DNA from 2 places in the Levilactobacillus muriae genome. Region 1 is predicted to be linked to the other one. Evidence: a T-box and tRNA genes for the amino acid it is inferred to sense, from the RefSeq annotation. Region 1 holds a T-box; the other holds one or more tRNA genes.
The links. A T-box is a leader RNA that pairs with one kind of tRNA and senses whether it is charged. The one in region 1 lies ahead of ACKTSF_RS05545 (valine--tRNA ligase), so its partner is inferred to be a tRNA-Val.
Positions count from the first base shown of each region.

Region 2: it has a tRNA-Val gene. The T-box ahead of ACKTSF_RS05545 (valine--tRNA ligase) is inferred to sense a tRNA for this amino acid. The anticodon was not compared.

Region 1 is NZ_BAAFRU010000006.1:83,692-95,783, reverse strand. Features, by position in the region: gene ACKTSF_RS05560 (cysteine desulfurase family protein) at 1-900, shown strand, start outside; gene thiI (tRNA uracil 4-sulfurtransferase ThiI) at 921-2,138, shown strand; gene ACKTSF_RS05550 (thiol peroxidase) at 2,354-2,863, shown strand; T-box leader at 2,887-3,100, shown strand; gene ACKTSF_RS05545 (valine--tRNA ligase) at 3,228-5,894, shown strand; gene ACKTSF_RS05540 (bifunctional folylpolyglutamate synthase/dihydrofolate synthase) at 6,318-7,637, shown strand; gene ACKTSF_RS05535 (JAB domain-containing protein) at 7,681-8,346, shown strand; gene ACKTSF_RS05530 (rod shape-determining protein) at 8,499-9,503, shown strand; gene mreC (rod shape-determining protein MreC) at 9,588-10,439, shown strand; gene mreD (rod shape-determining protein MreD) at 10,452-10,973, shown strand; gene ACKTSF_RS05515 (septum site-determining protein MinC) at 10,992-11,663, shown strand; gene minD (septum site-determining protein MinD) at 11,665-12,092, shown strand, end outside.
Region 2 is NZ_BAAFRU010000004.1:99,098-111,189, forward strand. Features, by position in the region: gene ACKTSF_RS03660 (amino acid permease) at 1-1,233, shown strand, start outside; gene ACKTSF_RS03665 (deoxynucleoside kinase) at 1,473-2,105, shown strand; gene ACKTSF_RS03670 (hypothetical protein) at 2,247-2,390, shown strand; gene serS (serine--tRNA ligase) at 2,639-3,910, shown strand; tRNA gene ACKTSF_RS03680 (tRNA-Val) at 4,473-4,545, shown strand; tRNA gene ACKTSF_RS03685 (tRNA-Leu) at 4,585-4,666, shown strand; tRNA gene ACKTSF_RS03690 (tRNA-Thr) at 4,704-4,776, shown strand; tRNA gene ACKTSF_RS03695 (tRNA-Gly) at 4,804-4,875, shown strand; tRNA gene ACKTSF_RS03700 (tRNA-Leu) at 4,887-4,972, shown strand; tRNA gene ACKTSF_RS03705 (tRNA-Arg) at 4,993-5,066, shown strand; tRNA gene ACKTSF_RS03710 (tRNA-Pro) at 5,101-5,174, shown strand; tRNA gene ACKTSF_RS03715 (tRNA-Pro) at 5,212-5,285, shown strand; gene ACKTSF_RS03720 (CtsR family transcriptional regulator) at 5,623-6,090, shown strand; gene ACKTSF_RS03725 (ATP-dependent Clp protease ATP-binding subunit) at 6,108-8,597, shown strand; gene ACKTSF_RS03730 (TetR/AcrR family transcriptional regulator) at 9,136-9,735, shown strand; gene rpoB (DNA-directed RNA polymerase subunit beta) at 9,976-12,092, shown strand, end outside.

The DNA of each region.
Region 1 (12,092 bases):
GCTAAGCGTGAATTCGGGAATCACTTGATTACGACTGAAGTGGAACATCCTGCCGTTCACAATTCTATGGAACAGTTGAAGCAAGATGGCTTTGAGGTCACCTATCTGCCAGTTGATGAGAATGGCCGGGTATCTGCAGCTGATCTGCGCGCCGCGATTAAGCCTAGCACGATTCTGGTGTCCACGATGGCCGTCAATAATGAAATCGGTGCGGTTCAACCGCTCGACGAGATTGCCGACGTGCTGCGTGACTTCCCCCGAATTCACTGGCATATTGATGCCGTTCAGGGAATTGGTAAGGGCTTAGCCGACAAGATCTTCAATGACCGTGTAGACTTCGTTACCTTCTCGGGCCACAAGTTCCACGCGCCGCGGGGCATTGGCTTCATGTACAAACGCCAGGGCCGAACGATTGCACCACTGATGGCTGGTGGGGGTCAGGAACGCAATCTGCGTTCCGGGACTGAAAACCTACCCGCAATCGCTGCGATGGCTAAGGCACTGCGGCTGTTGCTCGATAACGAAGCCGACAAGGTTAAACGTCAGCGAGACATTCGCTTGACCATCTTGCATCACGTGGAAACCTTCCCGAACGTGACGATCTTTTCCAAGGACCTGCCCGTCTTTGCACCCCACATTCTGTGCTTTGCGATTGCCGGTGTTCGTGGAGAAACCATCGTTCACGCTTTCGAGGAACATGATATTTATATCTCCACGACCAGTGCTTGTTCTTCGAAGAAACACGTTGAGTCCAGTACGTTACAAGCCATGAAGGTCGACGACGGCATTGCAACCAGTGCCGTACGAATTTCCTTGGATGAACATAACACGATGGCGGAAGCCGAAAAATTCAACCAAGTTTTTGACGAACTCTACACACAATTTGCAAAATTAAATTAATTTACGAAAGGGGTCGCGCAATGGAATACAGCGAAATCATGGTCCGTTACGGCGAACTATCGACGAAGGGTAAGAACAAGAAAGACTTCATCAAGCAGCTCGGCCAAAACGTGCGTAAAGCACTCAGTACTTTTGAGGGTATCGAAGTCAAAGCACAACACGACCGCTTACACGTGACCTTAAATGGCGCGGACTCAGATGCTGTGATGAAGCGGCTGAAGGGTGTTTTCGGGATTGAAAACTTCTCACCCTCTGTCAAGGTTGCTAAGGACATCGATGAGATCAAGCAAACGGCCATCGCCATGGTCAAAGAAGTCTTCAAGCCAGGGATGACCTTTAAGATCAATACTCGGCGGCAAGATAAGGAATTTCAGTACGACACTTATCAAATGAACGAAATCATGGGAAGTACATTGTTAGAAGCGATTCCTGAACTGACCGTTAAAATGAAACACCCTGACCTGGAATTGCGGGTCGAAGTGCGGATGAACGGCGTATTCTTATCCGGTGAAACCATTCAAGGGGCTGGCGGGTTGCCCGTCGGTACTGGTGGTAAGGCCGTTATGATGCTCTCTGGGGGAATCGATTCCCCAGTGGCATCCTACTACGCTTTGCGGCGTGGGGTGAAGATTGACATGGTTCACTTCTACAGTCCACCATACACATCAGAACAAGCCTTAGCGAAGGCCAAAGAACTGACAGCGCGGTTGGCTGGGTATTCTGGTGGCATTCAATTCATCCAGGTGCCATTTGCCAAGATTCAGGAAACCATCAAGGAAAAAGTTCCCGAAGGTTACCTGATGACCGTTCAACGACGCCTCATGTTGCGATTGACAGCTGCAATTGCTGAGAAGCGGCATGCCAAGGGGATCTTTAACGGTGAATCTTTGGGCCAAGTGGCTTCACAGACGTTGGAAAGTATGGCGGCCATCAATGATGTGACGTCCATGCCAATCCTGCGGCCGCTGCTCTCCATGGACAAGACGGAAATTATCAAGGTTGCCGAAGATATCGACACCTATGATTTGTCCATCCTGCCCTATGAAGACTGCTGTACCATCTTCACGCCACCAGCACCCAAGACACATCCCGACTTGGAAAAGTCCCGGAAGTACGAAGGATACATTGACGTGGAAGGGCTGATGCAAGAAGCACTCGATGGCATTGTCATCTCTGAGATTCGCCCTGGTGATAACTACCTCAATCAAAACGAAGACGTCTTTGCGGAATTACTTTAATCAGTCAAGACACATTAATTACTGAACAACGCTCTGAGCAACTGCTTGGAGCGTTTTTTAGTCATGCTAACGGTGCTAACTTAGTCCGGAAAGAAATCAATCTTGAGTTTTTCGTTATTTTGTGGCAAAACGCTTGTCATGACCCCCTATGTTGCGGGATAATTGAAGCAGTAATCGGTATAGTACCGATGTATATTTTGAAGGGGTTGATCTGCGTGGATGTAACACGGCTCGGCAGTACAATGGCTCTCTCTGGCACACCGCCAGAGGTTGGAGATCAGTTACCAAAGTTTAAAGTGTTTGATCAGAACAATGTCAAAGTTAAGACGGCAAGTTTGGTTGGAAAAGTAACTTTGATCAGTGTTGTCCCGGATCTTGAAACGCCCGTTTGCACGCTACAAACTCGGAAATTCACCCAGCAGGCGGACCACTATCCAGCAGCTAAGTTCTGCACGATCTCGAATAATTCCATTGCTGAACAAACCGGCTGGTGTGCCGCTCAAGGTGTGGAGAACGTTGACCTGTTATCCGATGAAGAATTGTCATTCGGTTACGAAATGGGCCTGTACGTGCCTAACTTGGGCAACTTGGCTCGGTCTATCTGGATTATCGATGATACGGGTAAAATCGTTTATCGGCAAATCGTCACTGAACAATCCGACGAACCGAATTACCTGGAAGCTATCGAGGCTTTAGAAAAATTAGTACCACGTGTTGACCTTTAGGCCAAAATTGCGTAGACTATGTAAAAGTAGCGTTGAACAAGTCAGTAACGTTAGGGAGATTGCTCAGAGAGCCGGAATTGCTGGAAACCGGTGAATTGCCTGACGTGAACGTAGCTTGTGAGCTGCTGGGCTGAACCAAGAGTAAGCCTAGACCGGAGCACTCTCCGTTAACAAAGAAGTTAAGTGGGGCATAAACGCCCAATTTAGGTGGTACCGCGAAGACTCTTCGTCCTAATTTCTAGGATGGGGAGTCTTTTTGTGTTCACCGACAGTTAACTTGGTGAGTTGTAGTTGTTGTGAAAGCAGAAGCTGAACGCTAAGTGATTGACAGTTAGCCAGTAAGAGAAGAAAGGAATTGATTGATATGGCAGACAAGCAAACCGACATGCCTACCAAGTATGATCCGACCGCCATTGAGGCCGGCCGTTACCAAACTTGGTTAGACGAGGATGTATTTAAACCCAGTGGTGACAAGAAAGCCACCCCTTATTCCATTGTTTTACCGCCACCAAACGTGACTGGAAAGTTGCATTTGGGCCATGCTTGGGACACGACGTTACAAGACATGATCATTCGGCAGAAGCGGATGCAAGGTTTCGATACGCTCTGGCTTCCGGGGATGGATCACGCTGGAATCGCGACACAGGCCAAGGTTGAAGCCCGATTACGCGAACAGGGGATTACCCGTTACGACCTCGGTCGTGAGAAGTTCGTCGATAAGGTTTGGGAATGGAAGGATGAATACGCCGCAACCATTCACAAGCAATGGGCCAAGATGGGGCTGTCCATGGACTACTCCCGTGAACGCTTTACCCTTGATGATGGGTTATCCGACGCTGTTAAGAAGGTCTTCGTTTCCCTGTACAAGAAGGGCCTGATCTACCGGGGTGAATACATTATCAACTGGGATCCGCAAGCCCGAACCGCCTTATCTGACATCGAAGTGATCCACAAGGACGACAAGGGTGCTTTCTACCACGTGCAATATCCGTTTGCTGATCCGGAATATACCTTTAATGGCAAGCATTACATCGAGATCGCTACGACGCGTCCCGAAACCATGATGGGGGATACCGCCGTTGCTGTTAACCCCGATGATGACCGGTACAAGGACTTAGTCGGCAAGAAAGTTATCTTGCCACTGGCCAACCGTAAAATTCCGATTATTGCCGACCAATACGTCGACATCAACTTTGGAACGGGGATGGTGAAGATTACGCCAGCCCACGACCCTAATGACTTCTTAGTTGGGAACCGGCACAACCTCGAACGCATCAACACCATGAACGAAGACGCGTCGATGAACGACCGCGCCGGCAAATACGCTGGTATGGATCGGTTCGACGCTCGTAAGGCTATGGTTGCCGACCTGGACGATGAAGGCCTGCTGATCAAGGTTGACCCTATCGTTCACTCAGTTGGACATTCCGAACGGACCGGGGTTCAAGTCGAAGCCCGACTCTCGACCCAATGGTTTGTGAAGATGAAGCCACTTGCCGAAGAAGCCATCAAGAACCAAGAGGGTGACAACGCGGTTGATTTTGTGCCAGAACGTTTCGAAAATACATTCACACAATGGATGGAAAACGTCCACGACTGGGTTATTTCTCGTCAACTCTGGTGGGGTCACCGAATTCCAGCCTGGTACAACAAGAAGACTGGCGAAGTTTACGTTAACGAAGAAGCACCTAAGGACATCGAAAACTGGGAACAGGATCCCGATGTGTTGGATACTTGGTTCTCCAGTGCGCTGTGGCCATTCTCCACGATGGGCTGGCCTAATGAAGATAGCGCCGACCTGAAGCGCTACTTTCCAACCGATACTCTGGTTACCGGTTACGATATCATTTTCTTCTGGGTCTCCCGGATGATCTTCCAAAGTCTTGAATTCACCGGTAAGCGGCCGTTCAAACACGTGCTCTTACACGGCTTGATTCGGGCCGAAGATGGTCGCAAGATGAGTAAGTCTCTCGGTAACGGGATCGACCCAATGGATGTCATTGACAAGTACGGTGCCGATGCCTTGCGTTGGTTCCTGTCCACCGGTTCAACGGCGGGGCAGGATGTTCGGTTCAGCTACGACAAGATGGATTCCGCATGGAACTTCATCAACAAAATCTGGAATGCCAGCCGATTCGTCATCATGAACTTGGGCGAAAATACCAAGCCAGTGGTTCCGGCAGCTGACAAATGGGACTTGACCGACAAGTGGATCTTGAGTCGGTTGAATGACACGGTCAACCACGTCACCGAAATGTTCGACAAGTTCGAATTCGGTGAAGCTGGTCGTTCTCTCTACAACTTTATCTGGAACGACTTCTGTGACTGGTACATTGAAATGAGTAAGGAAGTCTTGACCGGCGACGATGAAGCTGCCAAGGCGACCAAGCAAGACTTATTGGCCTACGTCTTAGACCAAACCTTGCGCCTGCTTCAACCAATCATGCCATTCGTGACCGAAGCCATCTGGCAAGCAATGCCACACGATGGGCAGTCCCTAGTGACCGCCGCTTACCCAGTGGATCATCCAGAATTCGCCAATGCTACGGCCGAAAGCGACATGACAAGTTTGATCGACCTGATTAAGGCTGTCCGGAATATTCGGGCCGAAGCCAACGCACCAATGTCCACGCCAATTGACTTGCAGATCAAGACCAGCGATGCCAAGTTGCAGAGTGTCTTTGAAAGCAACCGTGACTTTATTGACCGGTTTGTGCACCCGAAGGACTTTGAAATTGGCGCTGACTTGACCGCACCTAAGCTGGCCATGACGTCCGTGATTACTGGTGCTGAAGTTTCCGTACCACTTGCCGAACTGGTCGACTTGAACGATGAAGCCGCGCGCCTGGACAAGGAAGTCGCTAAGTTCACGGCTGAAGTGCAGCGTGCAACCAAGAAGTTAGGCAACGAACGCTTCGTTGCCAACGCCCCAGAAGACGTGGTTAACGCCGAACGTGAAAAACAAGCGGATAACCAAAAGAAGTTGGAAGCTACGCAACAACGTTTAGCTGACATTAAGGCGCAACTGTAAGCACTCACGGGTGAAGGTTGTCGGCGGCGGATGCCAGGATGGTGGTCGCCGGCTAAGTAAACGAGTACCCATAGCCATTAATGGCTGCGCAATAAGCTTATCTGGTTTTACTGAAGTCATCATTCCTGTTTGGGAGTGATGATTTTTTTGCGGTCAGCGTTACAAATTTGCCCGACACTTACTACTAATGTAAAAATACCGGGATTGGTGTCAATATTTGCGAGAAGTTAACTCTTTCTTAATGACTTGGGGAGCTTATCTAAGTGTATGAATGGAATAGACTAATAGTTGGCAATTTTGGAGCAGATTATTGGTAACCTAGTCGAAACGTGTTCCAGCAGGTAACCGGACAAGTGTCTGCTACCACACTTTTTTAAAATCTGCTACACTAAGAAACAGTGACGCAAGCGGGAGGTTTTCATTTTGGTAGAAACATATACTGAAGCTCTGCAGTTTATCCACGGTCGAGACCGCTTCAAGAAGAAACCGACTCTGGACCGGATGCGGCAGTTCATGCACATCCTGGGTGATCCGCAGGAAAAGTTAAATATGATTCACGTTGCCGGAACCAACGGAAAAGGGTCCACGGTGGCCTTCTTACGCGATCTGTTCATGGCAGAGGGGCAAACCGTGGGGACATTTACGTCGCCCTTTATCACCCGGTTCAACGAACGTATCAGTACGGATGGCCGGCCCATCAGTGACACGGATTTAGTGACGATGGTCAACCGAATTCAACCCGTGGTGGCGCGGTTAGACCAGGAACTCGCCGAGGAGGGGCCAACCGAATTTGAAATTGATACGGCCCTGATGTTCTGTTACTTTGCTAGTCATCCCGTAGACATTGTTATGGTCGAGGTTGGACTGGGTGGCCTGTACGATTCGACCAACATTATTACGCCAGCCGTCTCCGTCATCACGACGATTGGCATGGATCACATGAAGATTCTTGGGGATACGATCCCCCAGATTGCCACGCAAAAGGCCGGCATCATTAAAGCCGACGTGCCAGTCGTTTGTGGACGCTTGACGCCGGATGCTCTGGCCGTCATGGATCAGACCGCTGCCGCACAGCAGACCGCTGTCCGGGCACTTGGTCGTGACTTCACCGTCAAGAATCAGCCGGAATCGGGCTGGGGCGAACGGTTTGCCTATGCTTGGGCAGATCATCGTTGGCAGCACTTAGAAATTGATCTGCTGGGACAATACCAGATTGACAACGCGGCTACTGCACTCACGGCTTTCCTGACGTATCATCAGGCACGACACTTGCCACTCGACATCGCTGAGATCCGCGCAGGCCTGAAACATACAGTGTGGCCCGGGCGCTTTGAACGGCTCAACGACGAACCCCTGATTGCTATTGATGGCGCCCACAACGAGCCAGCAATGGTGGAAATGGCACAGCTATTGCGGCAACATTTTGCCCAACAGGATATTACGATCATTCTGGCGGTGTTGGCGGATAAGCAGTATGACCAGATGGTGAAGACACTTCTTCAAGTTCGCAACGTCCACATCATCGTGACCCAATTTCAGGGGCCTGGCAAACGAGCGGCCGCGACGCCACAGGCTTTGGAGGCGGCGGACGCTTCTAGCAAACGCGTGACGATGGCGGACAACTGGCCGAGTGCACTCAAGACAGCGCTGAGCAACGTTTCTGGGGACAGCCTGATCCTATTGACCGGGTCGCTTTACTTTATTTCAGAAGTCCGGCAATATTTCACAGATTCGGAAAAATAAATCAGCTTTTTTTACGGAGTTAGTCTGTAAGGGAGCTGAGAAAATGCGACGAGAGAGAATTAGCAGTATTAATGAACGGCAACTGATCAGTCGGGTCCTCCGAGGGCTAGGATTACCAGCCACGAGTGAATGTGACCGGTTCTTCCAGTATTTTCATAGCGTGGCGAATCTACGCTATGCTAGCCAGCAACAGTGTAACCGGTATGTGCAGGGCAGGCGGGAACGGCGGACGCTGTTGACGGCGATTGACTTGGGGCGCTGGGTACAACGCGCCCCGCGGCAGATTTACGGTGAGGTTGTGGCGAGTAGCCAGATTGGTGAGAGCCTGATGGATGACTTGCGCTATGCGCCCCAGGAGCGACTGGAGGTACTGGTCTTGGATGCCAAGCATCAGGTGATTGACCGGCAAACGGTATTCACAGGCACACTGGACAGCTGTCCAGTACATCCTCGTGAGATCTTTCGCCTAGCCGTGTTGAACGGCGCATCAGCTATTGTCGTCGCCCATAACCATCCAAGCGGTTTAGCCGATCCGTCACCGAATGATTTGAAATTCATGCGGCGGTTGGCCGAGTGTGGGCAATTGATGGGAATCCCGATGCTCGATGGCTTTGTGATAGGGCTGCGGACCTATTTTAGTCTGCGCGAGGCGGGGATCTTACCACTGATTCAGACGACAAATAAGTCAGAAGGTTTAAAATCTGATTAAAATCGGTTTTAGCTATTTCTTTCTCGTTAAAAGTTCGGTATTCTTGACATTGACGACGTGTTCTCACGTAGATAGGTATGTTATAATACGTCTATCAATGAATAAGACAAAAAAACTATAAATGTTTTGTTGACATGAAGGGATGAAACACAGTGTTCGGATTAGGAACGAAAAATATTGGAATCGATCTTGGTACCGCCAATACGATTGTGTATGTTGACGGTAAAGGAATCGTTCTACGCGAACCTTCTGTTGTCGCCAAGAACACAAAGAGTGGGGAAATTGTGTCTGTTGGTGAAGACGCTCGTGCAATGATCGGCCGTACGCCGGCTAGTATCGTTGCCATTCGGCCCATGAAAGACGGGGTTATCGCGGATTATGATACGACAGTTGCCATGATGAAGTACTTCATCGAAAAGACGGTCGGTAAGTCCAGCGGTAAGCCATATGTCATGGTTTGTGTGCCAAGTGGTGTAACGGAAGTTGAAAAGCGGGCGGTCATTGACGCGACCCGTGTTGCTGGTGCTCGTGACGCTTACGTCATTGAAGAACCATTTGCTGCGGCCATTGGTGCCGGGTTACCCGTCATGGATCCAACCGGTAGTATGGTTGTCGACATGGGTGGTGGGACAACTGATGTGGCAACGATTTCCCTTGGGGGTATCGTTTCTAGTCGTTCTATCCGAGTAGCTGGTGACAAGTTGGATGAAGCGATTGCGACTTACGTGCGGTCAAACTTCAACCTGTTGATTGGTGAACGAACTGCTGAAAAGTTGAAGATGGACATTGGTTCAGCTTCAGTCGAAGACGCTGATAAGATCGAGGGCGCCACGATTCGTGGACGTGACTTGGTATCTGGGTTACCTAAGGCAGTGGAAGTCTCTGCTGTTGACGTTGCCAAGGCCATTCAAGAACCCGTTCAAGACGTGATCACGGCGATCAAGGAAACCTTAGAAGAAACGTCACCAGAAATCGCTGCCGATGTGATTGATCACGGTATCGTGTTGACTGGTGGGGGTGCTTTACTGAAGAACCTGTCAGAAGTCATCGCCGAAGCCACCAAAGTTCCAGTGTCTATCGCCAACGATCCTCTGGATTGTGTGGCAGCTGGTACGGGTGAATCATTAAAGAGTATCGATGTCATGAAGAAAAAATAGGGACTAGCGGGAAGGCAGCTTCCCGCTTCTTTATTGTGACGCCAGTGGCGACTCCGCGACTGGCGAACAAGATGGAGGTCAAACATGCAGAAATTTTCTTTCAATCGGCGACTAGTGATCATCATTGTCTGCTTGATTGTTAGCTTTGCTTTGATGACGGTGTCCGTAGCTATTCGTAACAAGAAGTCCACGCCACCGCTGATTCAGCAATTCGGAAACGACATTGTCGGGTTAACTGACCGGGTTGTGGCATTGCCAGCGAATGGATTAAGCGGTTCGGTGAGCTCCATTTCGGAACTATTGAACACGTATCAGGAAAACCAGCAATTGAAGAAGCAGGTTAGCGAGCTCGCCCAAACCAAGGTCCGTGACCAAACCTTAGCTAAGGAAAACAAGCAATTGAAACAACAGATTAAGCTGAACGATTCGTTAACGGATTACACGGCAATCAGTGCCGCAGTCATCACCCGGACGCCATCATCATGGCAGAACCAAGTGGTGATCAACAAGGGCTCTTCAGCCGGTGTGGTCAAGAACATGCCCGTCATGTCTGGATCCGGCTTGGTTGGTCGGGTCGCTGAAGTCAATAAGACCAATTCAAAGGTGGAATTGATCACTGACAACAACGACTCTGCAAACCGATTTGCCGTGTCGATCACGACGAAGTCCGGCAAGACCGTCAACGGGGTCCTGAGTGGCTACAAGTCTGCCACGGGCCAAATTGTCATGGATAACCTGACGACCAAATCCAAGATCAGCAAGGGTGACAAAGTGGTTACCAGTGGTCTTGGTGGCGTGACACCGAAGGGCTTATTCGTTGGAACGGTTGCCAAGTCGGCCGGTTCCGATTATGGACTGTCAACAAAGCTGTATATTACGCCAGCGACTGATTTGAGCGACCTGAACATTGTGACGGTTGCGGTTACGAAACAGTAAGGGGGCTAAGGCGTGTATCGATTATCTAAAATGCGTTTTGGCTTCCCAATCGGGTTGTTTCTGCTATTATTCATTGATGGCAGCATCAGCCAAGTCTTCAGTCAACAAATGTTTAATACGCCAACGGTCATGGTGAGCCACTTGGTGGTGCTGTGGCTGGTCTGTGGCGTGTTATTTGAGGAGAACATGGCGATGCCCCTGGCAAAGTGGGCCGCTGTGATTGGGGCCGTCTTCGACCTCTACTACACGGGAATTTTCGGGGTGTACATCTTCGTCTTCCCACTAGTGGTCTACCTGACCCGCCAAATCGTGAACTATATCAGTCCGAATTTTTTGAGCGGACTGTTGATCTACTTTATTGATATTACCATCGTCGAAGCCTTGAGCTTCGTTGCCAGTCGCGTCGTGCACATGACGTCGATGTCTGGTAGCTCATTCTTGGTGAATACTTTGGGACCAACATTGGCCTTTAATTTGGCCATGTTTGTCATCTTATATTTCCCCATTCGATGGGTGTATAATTGGTTAAAATAGGTGAAGGGAACGAACGCTATGCAAGCTGCCGTATTACGGGGAACGCAAAACGGCTATGATTTGGTGCTTAAACAATCAGCGAGCTTGGACCAAATCCTGGCAGATCTACGGTCATTACTAGAAAACTTAAACGTAGATCCAACCGCCATGGAGACGCCCAAGGTTTCACTGGATGTCTTGACGGAAAATCGGATTTTAACGGCCGATGAAAAAACACAAATCGAACAAATGGTAGGCAACTACCCACGTTTTGAAATCCATAAGATTACGGCCAACGTTATGACCGTTGCCGATGCGATTCAGTTACGTGAACGGGAAAACGTTCACCTCCTGAGTAAGGTTATTCGCAATGGGCAAGAGGTTGCCATGCAAGGGGATGTCCTGTTCTTGGGGACCATCCACGAGGGCGGTAAGCTTCGTACGACCGGAAACATTTTCTGTATGGGTGACGTGAGTGGTATCTTGCAGGCGGGCTATCCTGACGATGAATCCAAGCTGATTATGGGGAATCTTACGACCGCACAACAGGTCAGAATTGCCGAGCAGTTTGACATTATCGAATCAGACCAAGTGGCCGATTCTAGCCAAACCATTGCTTACGTTAACGACCTCCACGTGCTGTCGTACGGTAAGCTCAGTGCCTTAAAGAAGATCAACCCGAAATTGTATAACCGGATTGGAGGAATTTAGAATGGGAAAAGCAATTGTGATCACCTCTGGTAAGGGTGGTGTGGGTAAAACCACGACCAGTGCCAATATTGGGACAGCGTTAGCCTTGATGGGCAAGCGGGTGTGTCTCATGGATCTGGACATTGGATTACGGAACCTAGACGTGGTCCTGGGACTGGATAACCGAATTATCTACGATATTGTAGACGTTGCCGAAGGGCGGGCGAAGCTGCCCCAAGCGCTAGTCAAAGACAAGCGCTTTGATGACAAGCTTTACCTGTTGCCAGCCGCGCAAAACACGGACAAGACAGCCTTACAACCCGAACAGGTCAAAGAAATCGTTGACGAGCTAAAGCCCGAATACGACTACGTTTTGATCGACTGTCCAGCCGGGATCGAACAGGGATTCATGAACGCTGTTGCTGGTGCTGACGCTGCCATTGTGGTCAC
Region 2 (12,092 bases), on a different contig from region 1:
GATCCAGCTTTAGGGTTTGCGATGGGCTGGAACTACTGGTTCAACTGGGCCATTACGGTTGCCGTTGATATTTCTACCGCTGCTTTGGTCATGAAGTTCTGGTTACCCGGCGTTCCGGGGTGGATTTGGAGTGCCATTGCGTTATTCCTTGTTGTGACGATCAACGCATTCTCCGTCCAGGCTTTTGGTGAAACGGAGTTCTGGATGTCTCTGATCAAGGTTGTCACGATCTTTATCTTCTTGGCCGTTGGGTTAATGACTATCGTGGGTATCATGGGTGGTCACGCAACCGGTTTGGAAAACTTTACTTACAAGAAGGCACCATTCGTTGGCGGTTTCCCAGCCATTCTGAGTGTGTTCGTGGTTGCCGGGTTCTCCTTCCAAGGTACTGAATTAGTGGGTATCACGGCCGGTGAATCTGAAGACCCTTCACACAGTGTCCCTAAGGCGATTAACTCAGTGTTCTGGCGGATTATTTTATTCTATATTTTAGCTATCTTTGTGATTGCCGCTGTCTTACCATACACGAGTCATGATCTGTTAGGTTCTTCCGCAAGTGACATTGCGATCAGTCCGTTTACGTTAGTCTTCCGACGTGCCGGTTTGGCTGCCGCTGCCAGTGTGATGAACGCGGTTATCTTAACGGCTGTTATTTCTGCCGCTAACTCCGGGATGTATGCGTCAACGCGGATGTTGTTCTCCCTTTCCAAGGAAGGCTACGCACCTAAGTTGTTCGAAAAGACCGGGAAGAATGGGATTCCTTACCCCGCTCTGATTGCGACGACCGTCATCGCTGCTTTGACCTTCATCAGTAGTATTGCGGGTCCTCAAATCTACATGTGGTTAGTTGCCGCTAGTGGGTTGACCGGATTCATCGCTTGGTTTGGGATTGCGTTATCTCATTTACGGTTCCGTCGGGCTTTCACCTTACAAGGTCACAAGCTGTCTGAACTGAAGTACCATGCAAAGTGGTTCCCATTAGGCCCAATTCTGGCCTTGGTATTATGTATCGCCGTTATTGTGGGTCAAGATCCACAATCCTTCTTCACGGGTAACTGGGAACAAGTTCTGGTTACTTACATGAGTGTGCCACTGGTCTTAGTTCTTTACTTTGGCTACAAGCTCAAGAAGCATACCAAGTTGATTCCACTGAAGGATGTCGATGTCTCCCCAGTCCATCGTGATGGGACGTTAAAGGAAGACGCTGCGGCGCGTGAAGCTTCAAACGATTAATCTGAAATTGTGTGGCAATTTTCACTTAAATAAAAAACTTTTGACGACGATTGGTTCGAGTGAATCCCGACCAGTCGCCGTTTTGTGTCTGACGAGGGGACAGAACGCTTGAATCGCTCAAAAGTAATTTTCCACGATATATTGTCTTTTGACGATAGGGTTGGTACAATATGTAGTGTTGAAATTTAATCCGGATGAAAACGATTTCCGGTATGCGCGTAAATCAAAGGAGAGATAGCATGCTTGTACTATCAGGAACAATTGGGGCCGGCAAGACGAGTCTAACGAACTTATTAGCCGAACACTTACAAAAACCAGCTTTTTATGAATCGGTGGACGATAATAAGATTCTGCCACTGTTTTACCAGAACCCGCAAAAGTATGCTTTCTTATTGCAAATCTACTTTTTAAACAAACGAATGGACAGCATCAAGGCTGCCAACGCTGACGATGAAAGTGTTCTGGATCGTTCGATCTTCGAAGATTCTTTACTCTTTCACTTGAACGCTGACCTTGGTCGCGCAACTAGCACGGAAGTCGACATTTACGATTCCTTACTGGCCAACATGATGCAAGAATTGCCAGACGCTGTACACAAGAAGAACCCCGACTTATTGATTCACATCAACATTTCCTTTGAAACGATGTTGGAACGGATCAAGAAGCGTGGTCGTTCTTACGAACAAATTGATCACGACCCTAGCCTGTTCGAATACTATAAGGAACTCGACCAACGCTACGTGAACTGGTACAACAATTATGACAAGTCGCCGAAGATGCAAATTGACGGTGACAAGCTGGACTTCGTTGAAGACCCAGCAGCTCGTCAAGAAGTGCTTCACCTGATCGACGAAAAGATTGCTGCACTTTAGGCTTAATTTGAGTAAACCATGGTAAATGGTTGAGAGCACTGACTTCGGTTGGTGCTCTTTTTTTCGCAACTTAAGGTGGACAACCGTGGTATACGTTCACACCCAGTACAGTTTCTGCGAAGCACTAGGCTATCGGCGACTTTGCCTAAGATCACCGGCTTACCGATCGTCAAATTTAGGCGGGATGTATTGGAGCGGTTCGCGGGGATGCGTTGGGACGATTCATGGGTGGTGGCAAAGGAGAATTTCCCGATTGTCATTGCGGTCGAAATGCGGTATGATTAGCGTAATCAAAAACACGAGGTGCCTATCCAGTAGACGGCCAGAGAAGCGGGGAAAGCTGCAAACCGCAACGTCGAACATTCCAGCACTAACTAAAGTGGGCGGGTAATGCCGCACGGTGCAGACCGTTATCATGTTCAAGGGTATGACTGAAGATTACAGTCATGAACTTGGGTGGTACCGCGAAGGTCTTCGTCCCATGTGACGGAGGCCTTTTTTGTATCATCCGGAAAACTGAAGGGAGTAAGCAGATGTTAGATTTAAAATTGATTCGCCAAGAACCCGACTTTATTAAAGAAAAGTTAGCAACCCGGGGCGTTGATCCCGCTGATATCGATGATCTACTGGGATTAGATGCGCAACGTCGAGAATTGATTGTCAAGAGTGAAACCATGAAGGCACAACGGAACACGGTGTCCGATGAGATTTCACAACTCAAACGGAACAAAGAAGACGCCAATGACAAGATTACCGAAATGCGTCAGGTTAGTGCGGATATCAAGAAGATCGATGCCGACCTTGATACGTTGAAGGCTCAAGTCCACGATGCAGCTGCTCACTTACCAAATATTCCTAACGACAACGTGCCAGTTGGCTTGACGGAAGATGGTAGTGTGGAGATTCGTAAGTGGGGCGAAAAGCCTAACTTGGATTTCAAGCCAAAGGCCCACTACGAATTGGGTGAAGACTTGGGTATCCTGGACTTTGAAGCGGGAGCCAAGGTTTCTGGAAGTCGTTACCTCTATTACTTGGGATTAGGTGCACGTCTGGAACGAGCCGTTTACAACTTCTTCCTCGATGAGAACACCAAGGCTGGCTTTAAGGAAGTCTTACCCCCTTACATCGTGAACGATGATTCCATGTACGGGACCGGGCAATTCCCTAAGTTTAAGGCAGACGTCTACCAATTGCGGGACGAAGATATGACCCTGATTCCAACGGCCGAAGTGCCCTTAGTCAACTACTACCGTGACGAAGTGATTCCTGAAGAGGATCTGCCAGTTTGGTTCACCGCCTTGACCCCAGCCTTTCGTTCTGAAGCTGGGAGTGCCGGCCGTGATACCCGTGGGCTGATTCGTCTTCACCAATTTAACAAGGTTGAAATGGTGAAGTTCTGTAAGCCAGAAAACTCATGGGATGAACTGGAAGCCTTGACGAAGCACGCTGAGAGCCTCTTACAGCAACTGGGCTTGGCTTACCATGTGATTACCCTGACGACGAGCGACATGAGCTTTACGGCCGCTATGACTCATGATTTGGAAGTCTGGTTCCCAGAGCAAAACACGTACCGGGAAATCTCCAGCTGCTCCAACACGACGGATTTCCAAGCACGGCGGGCACACATCCAATATCGTGACGACAACGGCAAGCTTCAATATGTCCACGCTTTGAATGGTTCTGGCTTGGCCGTTGGTCGGGCAGTTGCTGCGATTATGGAAAACTACCAAAACGCTGATGGTTCGATTACGGTTCCGGACGTCTTGGTGCCTTATATGGGTGGCGTGACACGGATCACGAAATAAGGTTTTAAGATCGTTAGGGCCTGGTGATTGTGGCACGGCATGCAAGTTAAATACGCCAATATGAATAAGTAGTCAGTGCCTGCGGGTGCTGTGTGGGGGCACCTAATGGTGAAGTTTGCCATATAGGTGTCCTTTTAGTTAGTCCGAAAGATGGTCAGAAAATGCTGTGAGCTAGGGTTATCTAACGATAGAACCATGACCTGGTTATAAAATGAATAATTATTTTACGTATTTTTGCAATTTCTTATTGACGTAGGGTAGGGAGTTCGTATAAAATAGTTTCTGTTGGTTAATTCATAGCCGCTGTGTTGAAGGCACAGGGAGCCGAATTGACTGCGACTTTCAGAAATAAGCGTTTTGAATTTTTTGCAATAAAATGCAAAAAAGACTGGCTTTTTCTTCTCAGGTACGCTAAAATATTACTTGTTGTTGAGCGGCTAGTTATTCAGCTAACGAATATTTATTCAAAATATTTCAAAAAGGTTGTTGACAAGCTTCGCTGAACATGGTAAATTATAATAGTTGTTTCGAGTGAGAAACAGTTCTTGCTTCGGAAGTTTATGGAGGATTAGCTCAGTTGGGAGAGCGTCTGCCTTACAAGCAGAGGGTCACAGGTTCGAGCCCTGTATCCTCCATCAGGAACACAAGTTCCTAGGCGTTAGTTCGCCAACGTTGCAGGTGTGGCGGAACTGGCAGACGCGCTAGATTTAGGTTCTAGTGTCTTATGACGTGGGGGTTCGAGTCCCTTCACCTGCATTAACCGAATATTGCAAAATATTTTAAAAAATATTTTGCCGACTTAGCTCAGTTGGCAGAGCATCTCACTAGTAATGAGGAGGTCGGAGGTTCGAATCCTCTAGTCGGCATGGCACCATTAATATAATAGCCAATTTGCGGAAGTAGTTCAGTGGTAGAACATCACCTTGCCATGGTGGGGGTCGCGGGTTCGAATCCCGTCTTCCGCTTTTGCCCTTTTGCCGGGGTGGCGGAATTGGCAGACGCACAGGACTTAAAATCCTGCGGTCAGTGATGACCGTACCGGTTCGATCCCGGTCCTCGGCATTTAATTGAATAATAATTATGCACCCATAGCGCAATTGGATAGAGTGTCTGACTACGAATCAGAAGGTTGTAGGTTCGACTCCTACTGGGTGCATTTTTGTTGCTTATAAGTAATTGTAGGCAATTTTCGGGAAGTAGCTCAGCTTGGTAGAGCACCTGGTTTGGGACCAGGGGGTCGCAGGTTCGAATCCTGTCTTCCCGATTTGACTGACAAGATTAGTGGGTCAGTGAGCCTTTCTCGGGAAGTAGCTCAGCTTGGTAGAGCACCACGTTCGGGACGTGGGGGTCGCAAGTTCAAATCTTGTCTTCCCGATTTTTTTATCCCGATTACATATAATAAAAGCGACGGCGGTTTCCATACAGATTGTTTGGAGACTGGCCGTTTTTTTGTTACCATAGATTACTAAGTGCTGTTGGCTGTTAATCTGAAAAAAATGCGTTACGATTATCAAGTGAACGTAGCGATGGTCATCTGGAATGACAGAAGGCGGAAGGGCTACGTGGTTGTGGGCCAAGAGTTGAGGCCCTATCGTTGGTAAGAAAATAAAACTTCTCAGCGATAAACGGTCTAATCCGTTGCAATTTCACTGGAATTTCGTATAATATTAGTCAACATTAGTCAAGAACACTGGACTGAAGGGGGGACGATAATGGAGAATCAGAATATTTCGGATATTATTGAGTCTTACCTGAAGCAGATTTTGGCTGAATCCCAGCAGGTGGAGATCCGCAGAGCGGAAATTGCCAATCAGTTTAACGTTGTGCCGTCCCAGATCAATTACGTCATTAAGACGCGTTTCACGATTCAGGATGGCTACGTGGTTCAGAGTAAGCGGGGCGGTGGCGGCTATATTCGCATCGAAAAGGTCAAGTTATTAGATAACCTCGACTTTATCGACTCGCTAGTCACGGCCGTTGGTGATCAGATTTCTCGGCACGATAGTTTATCGGTCGTGCGGAGCCTGTTCGAAGCTGGGGCCATCAACCGTAGTGAAGCGAATATCATCTTGGCAGCAATCAATAAGGATGCCATTAACACGGGTGACCGAGATGCTGATGAGCAGATTCGTGCGCAGATTTTAATTTCAATTTTGAACCATCTACGATATGAGAGTTAAGAAAGTGAGGAGCTGCAATGGATAATCTATTTACACCAAGCGCTAAGAGTGTCCTCGTCTTGGCACAGGAACAAGCAAAATACTTCAAGCACCAAGCGGTGGGGACGGAACACTTACTGCTGGCCCTCACCATTGAAAAAAATGGCATTGCCAACAAAGTCTTACAACAATTTTCTGTGACCGACGATGATGTTCGCGAAGAGATTGAACGTTTTACCGGCTACGGAACGTTAGCAAACACGGACAAGGATAGTTACTTGCCCTACTCACCAAAGGCCAAATCCATGTTGGCCTTAGCTGGTGACGAAGCAAAACGGTTGGGCGCAACCAAGATTGGGACGGAACACTTGTTACTGGCTTTACTGAGTGACGAAACAATTCTGTCTTCTCGAATCCTGAAGAATCTCAACGTGGCCTTACCAGATGCGCACAAGGTCGTCTTACGTAAGCTTGGGATTACGGATACCCCTAAGCGTCGAAATGACAACCGTAGCCGCCGAGCACCACAGGGAGGGACACCAACCCTGGACTCCTTGGCACGGAACTTAACTGAATCCGCTAAGGAAGGCCGAATGGATCCGACTGTTGGTCGGGAAAAGGAAGTCAAACGGGTCATTCAGATCTTGAGCCGGCGGACCAAGAATAATCCCGTTCTGATCGGTGAACCTGGTGTCGGGAAGACGGCGATTGCTGAGGGCTTGGCCCAACGGATCGTGGCCGGTGACGTTCCTGAAGATATGCAGAACAAGCGGCTGATGATGCTCGACATGGGCTCGTTGGTTGCTGGCACCAAGTACCGTGGTGAATTTGAAGATCGACTAAAGAAAGTTATTGAAGAAATCTACAACGATGGTCAAGTTATCCTATTTATTGATGAACTGCATACGCTGATCGGTGCCGGTGGCGCTGAAGGTGCTATTGACGCCTCCAACATCTTGAAGCCAGCATTGGCGCGTGGGGAACTTCAAACCATTGGGGCAACCACGTTGGACGAATACCAGAAGTATATCGAATCCGATGCTGCTCTGGAACGGCGGTTTGCAACCGTTCAGGTCAACGAACCGACGAGCGCGGAAGCCTTAGAGATTTTGAAAGGCTTGCGGCCTCGCTACGAAGATCATCATCATGTGAACATTACGGATGATGCCTTGGACCAAGCCGTTAAGTTATCGACGCGCTACATCAGCGATCGCTTCTTGCCGGATAAGGCCATTGACCTAATGGATGAAGCGTCTGCAAAGGTTCGAATCGATCAGATGGACAAGCCAACGCCGGCTAGCAAACAAGCGAAGGCATTAACCGATCTTGCTGCGGCCAAGGAAGCTGCCATCGAACGCCAGGACTTTGAACAGGCTGCTAAGTTGCGGACAGAAGAAATGACGCTCCGGCAAAAGGTAGAGGCACGTGCGGCCAAGGCTGCCGCTGCTGTGACACCGGATCGGCAATACGCGACGGATGTCACTGGCGAAGACATTGCCGATGTGGTGGCTGAGTGGACGGGGGTTCCCGTGACACAGCTGAAGCAGACGGACGCCGATCGTTTGGTCAATCTGGAGTCAATCCTGCATAAGCGGGTCATCGGTCAGGAAGAAGCCGTTTCGGCCGTTTCTCGGGCCATTCGGCGGGCACGGTCGGGGTTGAAGGATCCTAACCGGCCAATCGGATCGTTTATGTTCTTAGGGCCAACTGGTGTTGGTAAGACTGAGTTAGCCAAGGCGTTGGCCGAAGCCATGTTTGGTTCCGAAGACAACATGATTCGTGTCGACATGAGCGAATACATGGAGAAGTACTCGACCAGTCGTTTGATCGGGTCAGCTCCCGGTTACGTGGGCTACGATGAGGGTGGCCAATTAACGGAAAAGGTTCGTCAGAAGCCGTATTCCGTGGTCCTCTTCGATGAAGTTGAAAAGGCTCACCCAGATGTCTTCAACATTCTCTTGCAGGTCTTGGATGACGGCTACCTGACCGATTCTAAGGGACGTAAGGTTGACTTCCGGAATACAATTCTGATCATGACGTCTAACTTAGGGGCGACGAAGCTGCGGGATGAAAAGACCGTTGGGTTCGGTGCCGAAGACATGGCCAACAATTACCGTGCGATGTCCCAGACAATTCGAGAAACGTTGAAACAGTCATTCCGGCCAGAATTCCTGAACCGGATCGATGAAACGGTTATCTTCCACTCTCTGAAGAAGGATGAACTCCACGAGATTGTGAAGCTGATGGCTAAGCACATCGTCGATCGTGTTGCTGAGCAAAACATTAAGCTGAAGATTACGCCGGCGGCCATTGAAGTAGTGGCCAAGGCGGGTTTCGATCCTGAGTACGGGGCACGGCCAATTCGCCGGGCACTGCAGACACAGGTTGAAGATAAGCTGAGTGAGGCTTTGCTGAATGGTGAAGTCAAGGCTAACGACCAAGTCACGGTTGGGGCGACCCATGGTGAAATCACGGTTAATGTGAAGACGCCAAGTAAGACTAAGCCAACTGCAGTGGCAAGTCACTAATTTTAAAATGAATCAATAGTAGTGGTGTTTCCTCCAGGCGGGGAAGCACCACTATTTTTGGACAGCAATTCTCAGAGGTAACGCGGTATTGACACGAAGCAGAGCTGGTCGGTGAACGGACGGTAAATCACAGGCGTTGACCTAGCTGGTGATAAATGAATGTGGTACACTTAATTTGATAATATGGTATATTAGGAAGGTTGATCGGGCGTAAATTCGCGGCTTAGCAGGTGCCTTGCTCAAGCCACTGTGAGTCGGCATACTTGCTGATGAAAACGCACTTAGTCGACGGACGCTAGAGATACAAGCGGCTGTGACGGTGGTCTTAGGACACGTGGTTGATTTCGCGCGGGCTAACGCCATGGGACGAACTTGAAGGCTGATGATTTTGGTGATATTTCAAATCGAGGGCCAAGATCGTTCCTTGACTTGGGTCAGTCCCCACAGCAGGTGGAATCTCTGATAGTCATGGACGCCAATTTTTACAGCAATACAATATGAAAAATAAATCGCATTTAGAAGGGAAGCCGGCTTGCTCATGAAGAGAGAAGAACAACTAACCCATACCCACGCCGCTATCTTAGCTGCAGCGCGGGAACAATTCTTGGCACAGGGCTATCAGGCAACATCGACCCGTGATATCGCCAAACAAGTGGGGATTACCCAGCCTGCGCTGTATCACCACTTCAGTGATAAGGAGGTCATCTTCCTCGAAGTCATCAAGACCGTTGGGGAAGAGATTCAGACGGGAATCACCGATGTCGTGGCACAGACGCCAGCAGATGCGGATCCTGTAGAGGCATTGACGGCGGTCACTGAGGTACTCACCAAGGCGCATCCCCGAGATGTCTTCACCGTGATCCACGGAAGCTTCAAGTTTCTCAAACCAGAAAACAAGCGGCAATTGGGGATGGTCTTCATGCAAGACTATCTGATGCCACTGACCAGTTTCTTTGAGACCGGTGTCGTTAGTCTGCAGGATGGGGTCAAGACGCAAGATGCGGCTGCTTTCTATCTGACGAGTCTGAGCCCACTGTTCAACACGTTTCATCATGTGGGACCCAAAGATGCTTCCCAACACGAGCAGACACTAGCACTGGTTCGGTTGATCCTATTTGGGGTTGCCGTTAAGAAGTAGAGCTTCTCTATTGACATTTGCTTCAGAAGCTAGTATTATATCATTTGTATGCAACTGTGAACTGAAATTGGATGCACCGATATATTGTCCGGTAGCGTCCGTTATAAGAAGCCAAAAGCAAACTGTGGGTTTGTTTTTGGATTTTTTTTGCCAAAAATCCGGCTGATTACGTAATTGTAATCAAAATGTAACATTAGGACTTTTGACCATTTCACAGAATAAATAGGAGAGGTGAACAACTTGGCAGGACACTTAGTGAAATACGGGAAACACCGTACTCGCCGTAGCTATTCGCGGATCAAGGAAGTCCTTGATCTCCCTAACTTAATCGAGATTCAGACGAATTCTTACAACTGGTTCCTCGATGAAGGTTTACGGGATATGTTCGACGACATCATGCCAATCGAAGATTTTCAAGGAAACCTTTCGTTAGAGTTTGTTGATTATCAATTACTAGAACCCAAATATTCCGTTGATGAAGCACGGGAACACGATGCCAATTTCTCAGCACCACTGCACGTGACTTTACGCTTAACCAACCACGAAACGGGCGAAATCAAATCGCAAGACGTCTTCTTCGGTGACTTCCCATTAATGACGGCCCAAGGGACCTTTATCATTAACGGGGCAGAACGGGTTATTGTTTCGCAATTAGTCCGCTCACCAGGTGTTTACTTCAATGAAGACACTGACAAGAACGGCCGGACTGTGTTTGGCGCGACGGTTATTCCTAACCGTGGTGCTTGGCTCGAATTCGAAACTGATGCTAAGAATATTTCTTACGTTCGGATCGACCGGACACGGAAGATTCCGATGACCGAATTGGTTCGGGCATTAGGTTTCGGTTCCGACGACGAAATCTTAGATATCTTGGGTGACAACGACAGCTTGTCTAACACGTTGGAAAAGGATATTCATAAGAATACCGACGATTCCCGTGTTGAAGAGTCCTTAAAGGACATTTACGAACGCCTACGTCCAGGTGAACCTAAGACGGCTGACTCCTCACGGAGCCTGCTGACTGCACGTTTCTTTGACCCTAAGCGTTACGATATGGCTCCCGTTGGTCGTTACAAGACCAACAAGAAGCTCAGCCTGAAGACCCGTTTGCTCGGCTTAACCTTAGCTGAAACGTTAGCTGACCCAGACACTGGTGAAGTTATCGCGCAAAAGGGCACGGTTGTTGACAAGGACGTCATGAAGACCTTGGCACCATTCTTGGATCAAGACGATTTCAAGATGGTTACTTTCCAACCTTCAGATGAAGCGGTCGTTACCGAACCTCTAAAGTTACAAATCATCAAGGTCCAATCACCTGACGATCCAGAACAAGAAGTTCCCGTTATCGGGAATGGGAACATTGATATCAAGCTGAAGCACATTCGTCCAGCCGACATCATCGCTTCTATGAACTACTTCTTCGATCTGCAAATCGGCATTGGGAACACCGATGATATTGACCACTTGGGTAACCGGCGGATTCGTTCCGTTGGTGAATTGTTGCAAAACCAATTCCGGATCGGGTTGTCCCGGATGGAACGGGTTGTTCGTGAACGGATGTCTATTCAAGACGCCGCAACCGTAACGCCACAACAATTGATCAACATTCGTCCAGTGGTTGCTTCTATTAAGGAATTCTTTGGGTCATCTCAATTGTCACAATTTATGGACCAGACTAACCCATTGGGTGAATTAACCCATAAGCGTCGTCTGTCTGCCCTTGGACCTGGTGGTTTGACACGTGACCGTGCCGGATATGAAGTCCGGGATGTGCACTACACCCACTACGGTCGGATGTGCCCAATTGAAACGCCTGAAGGTCCTAACATTGGGTTGATCAACAGTCTGTCCAGCTACGCACGGGTTAACAAGTATGGGTTCATCGAAACACCATACCGCCGTGTGTCATGGGATACACACATGGTTACCGACAAGATCGATTACCTGACTGCTGATGAAGAAGATAACTATGTCGTTGCCCAAGCCAACACGCCTTTAAACGATGATGGGTCATTCGCTACGGATACCATTATGGCCCGTGACGAAGATAACAACATCGAAACCAGTGCTGACAAGATTGATTACATGGACGTTTCGCCTAAGCAAGTTGTTGCCGTGGCCACTGCATGTATTCCTTTCTTGGAAAACGATGACTCTAACCGTGCCTTGATGGGTGCCAACATGCAACGACAAGCTGTGCCATTGCTTGACCCTCACGCACCACTGGTTGGGACTGGTATTGAATATAAAGCTGCGCATGACTCCGGGGTTGCTTTAATTAGCCAACACGAAGGAACTGTTGAATACGTCGATGCACGTGAAATTCGTGTTCGTCGCGAAGACGATGCGCTTGACAC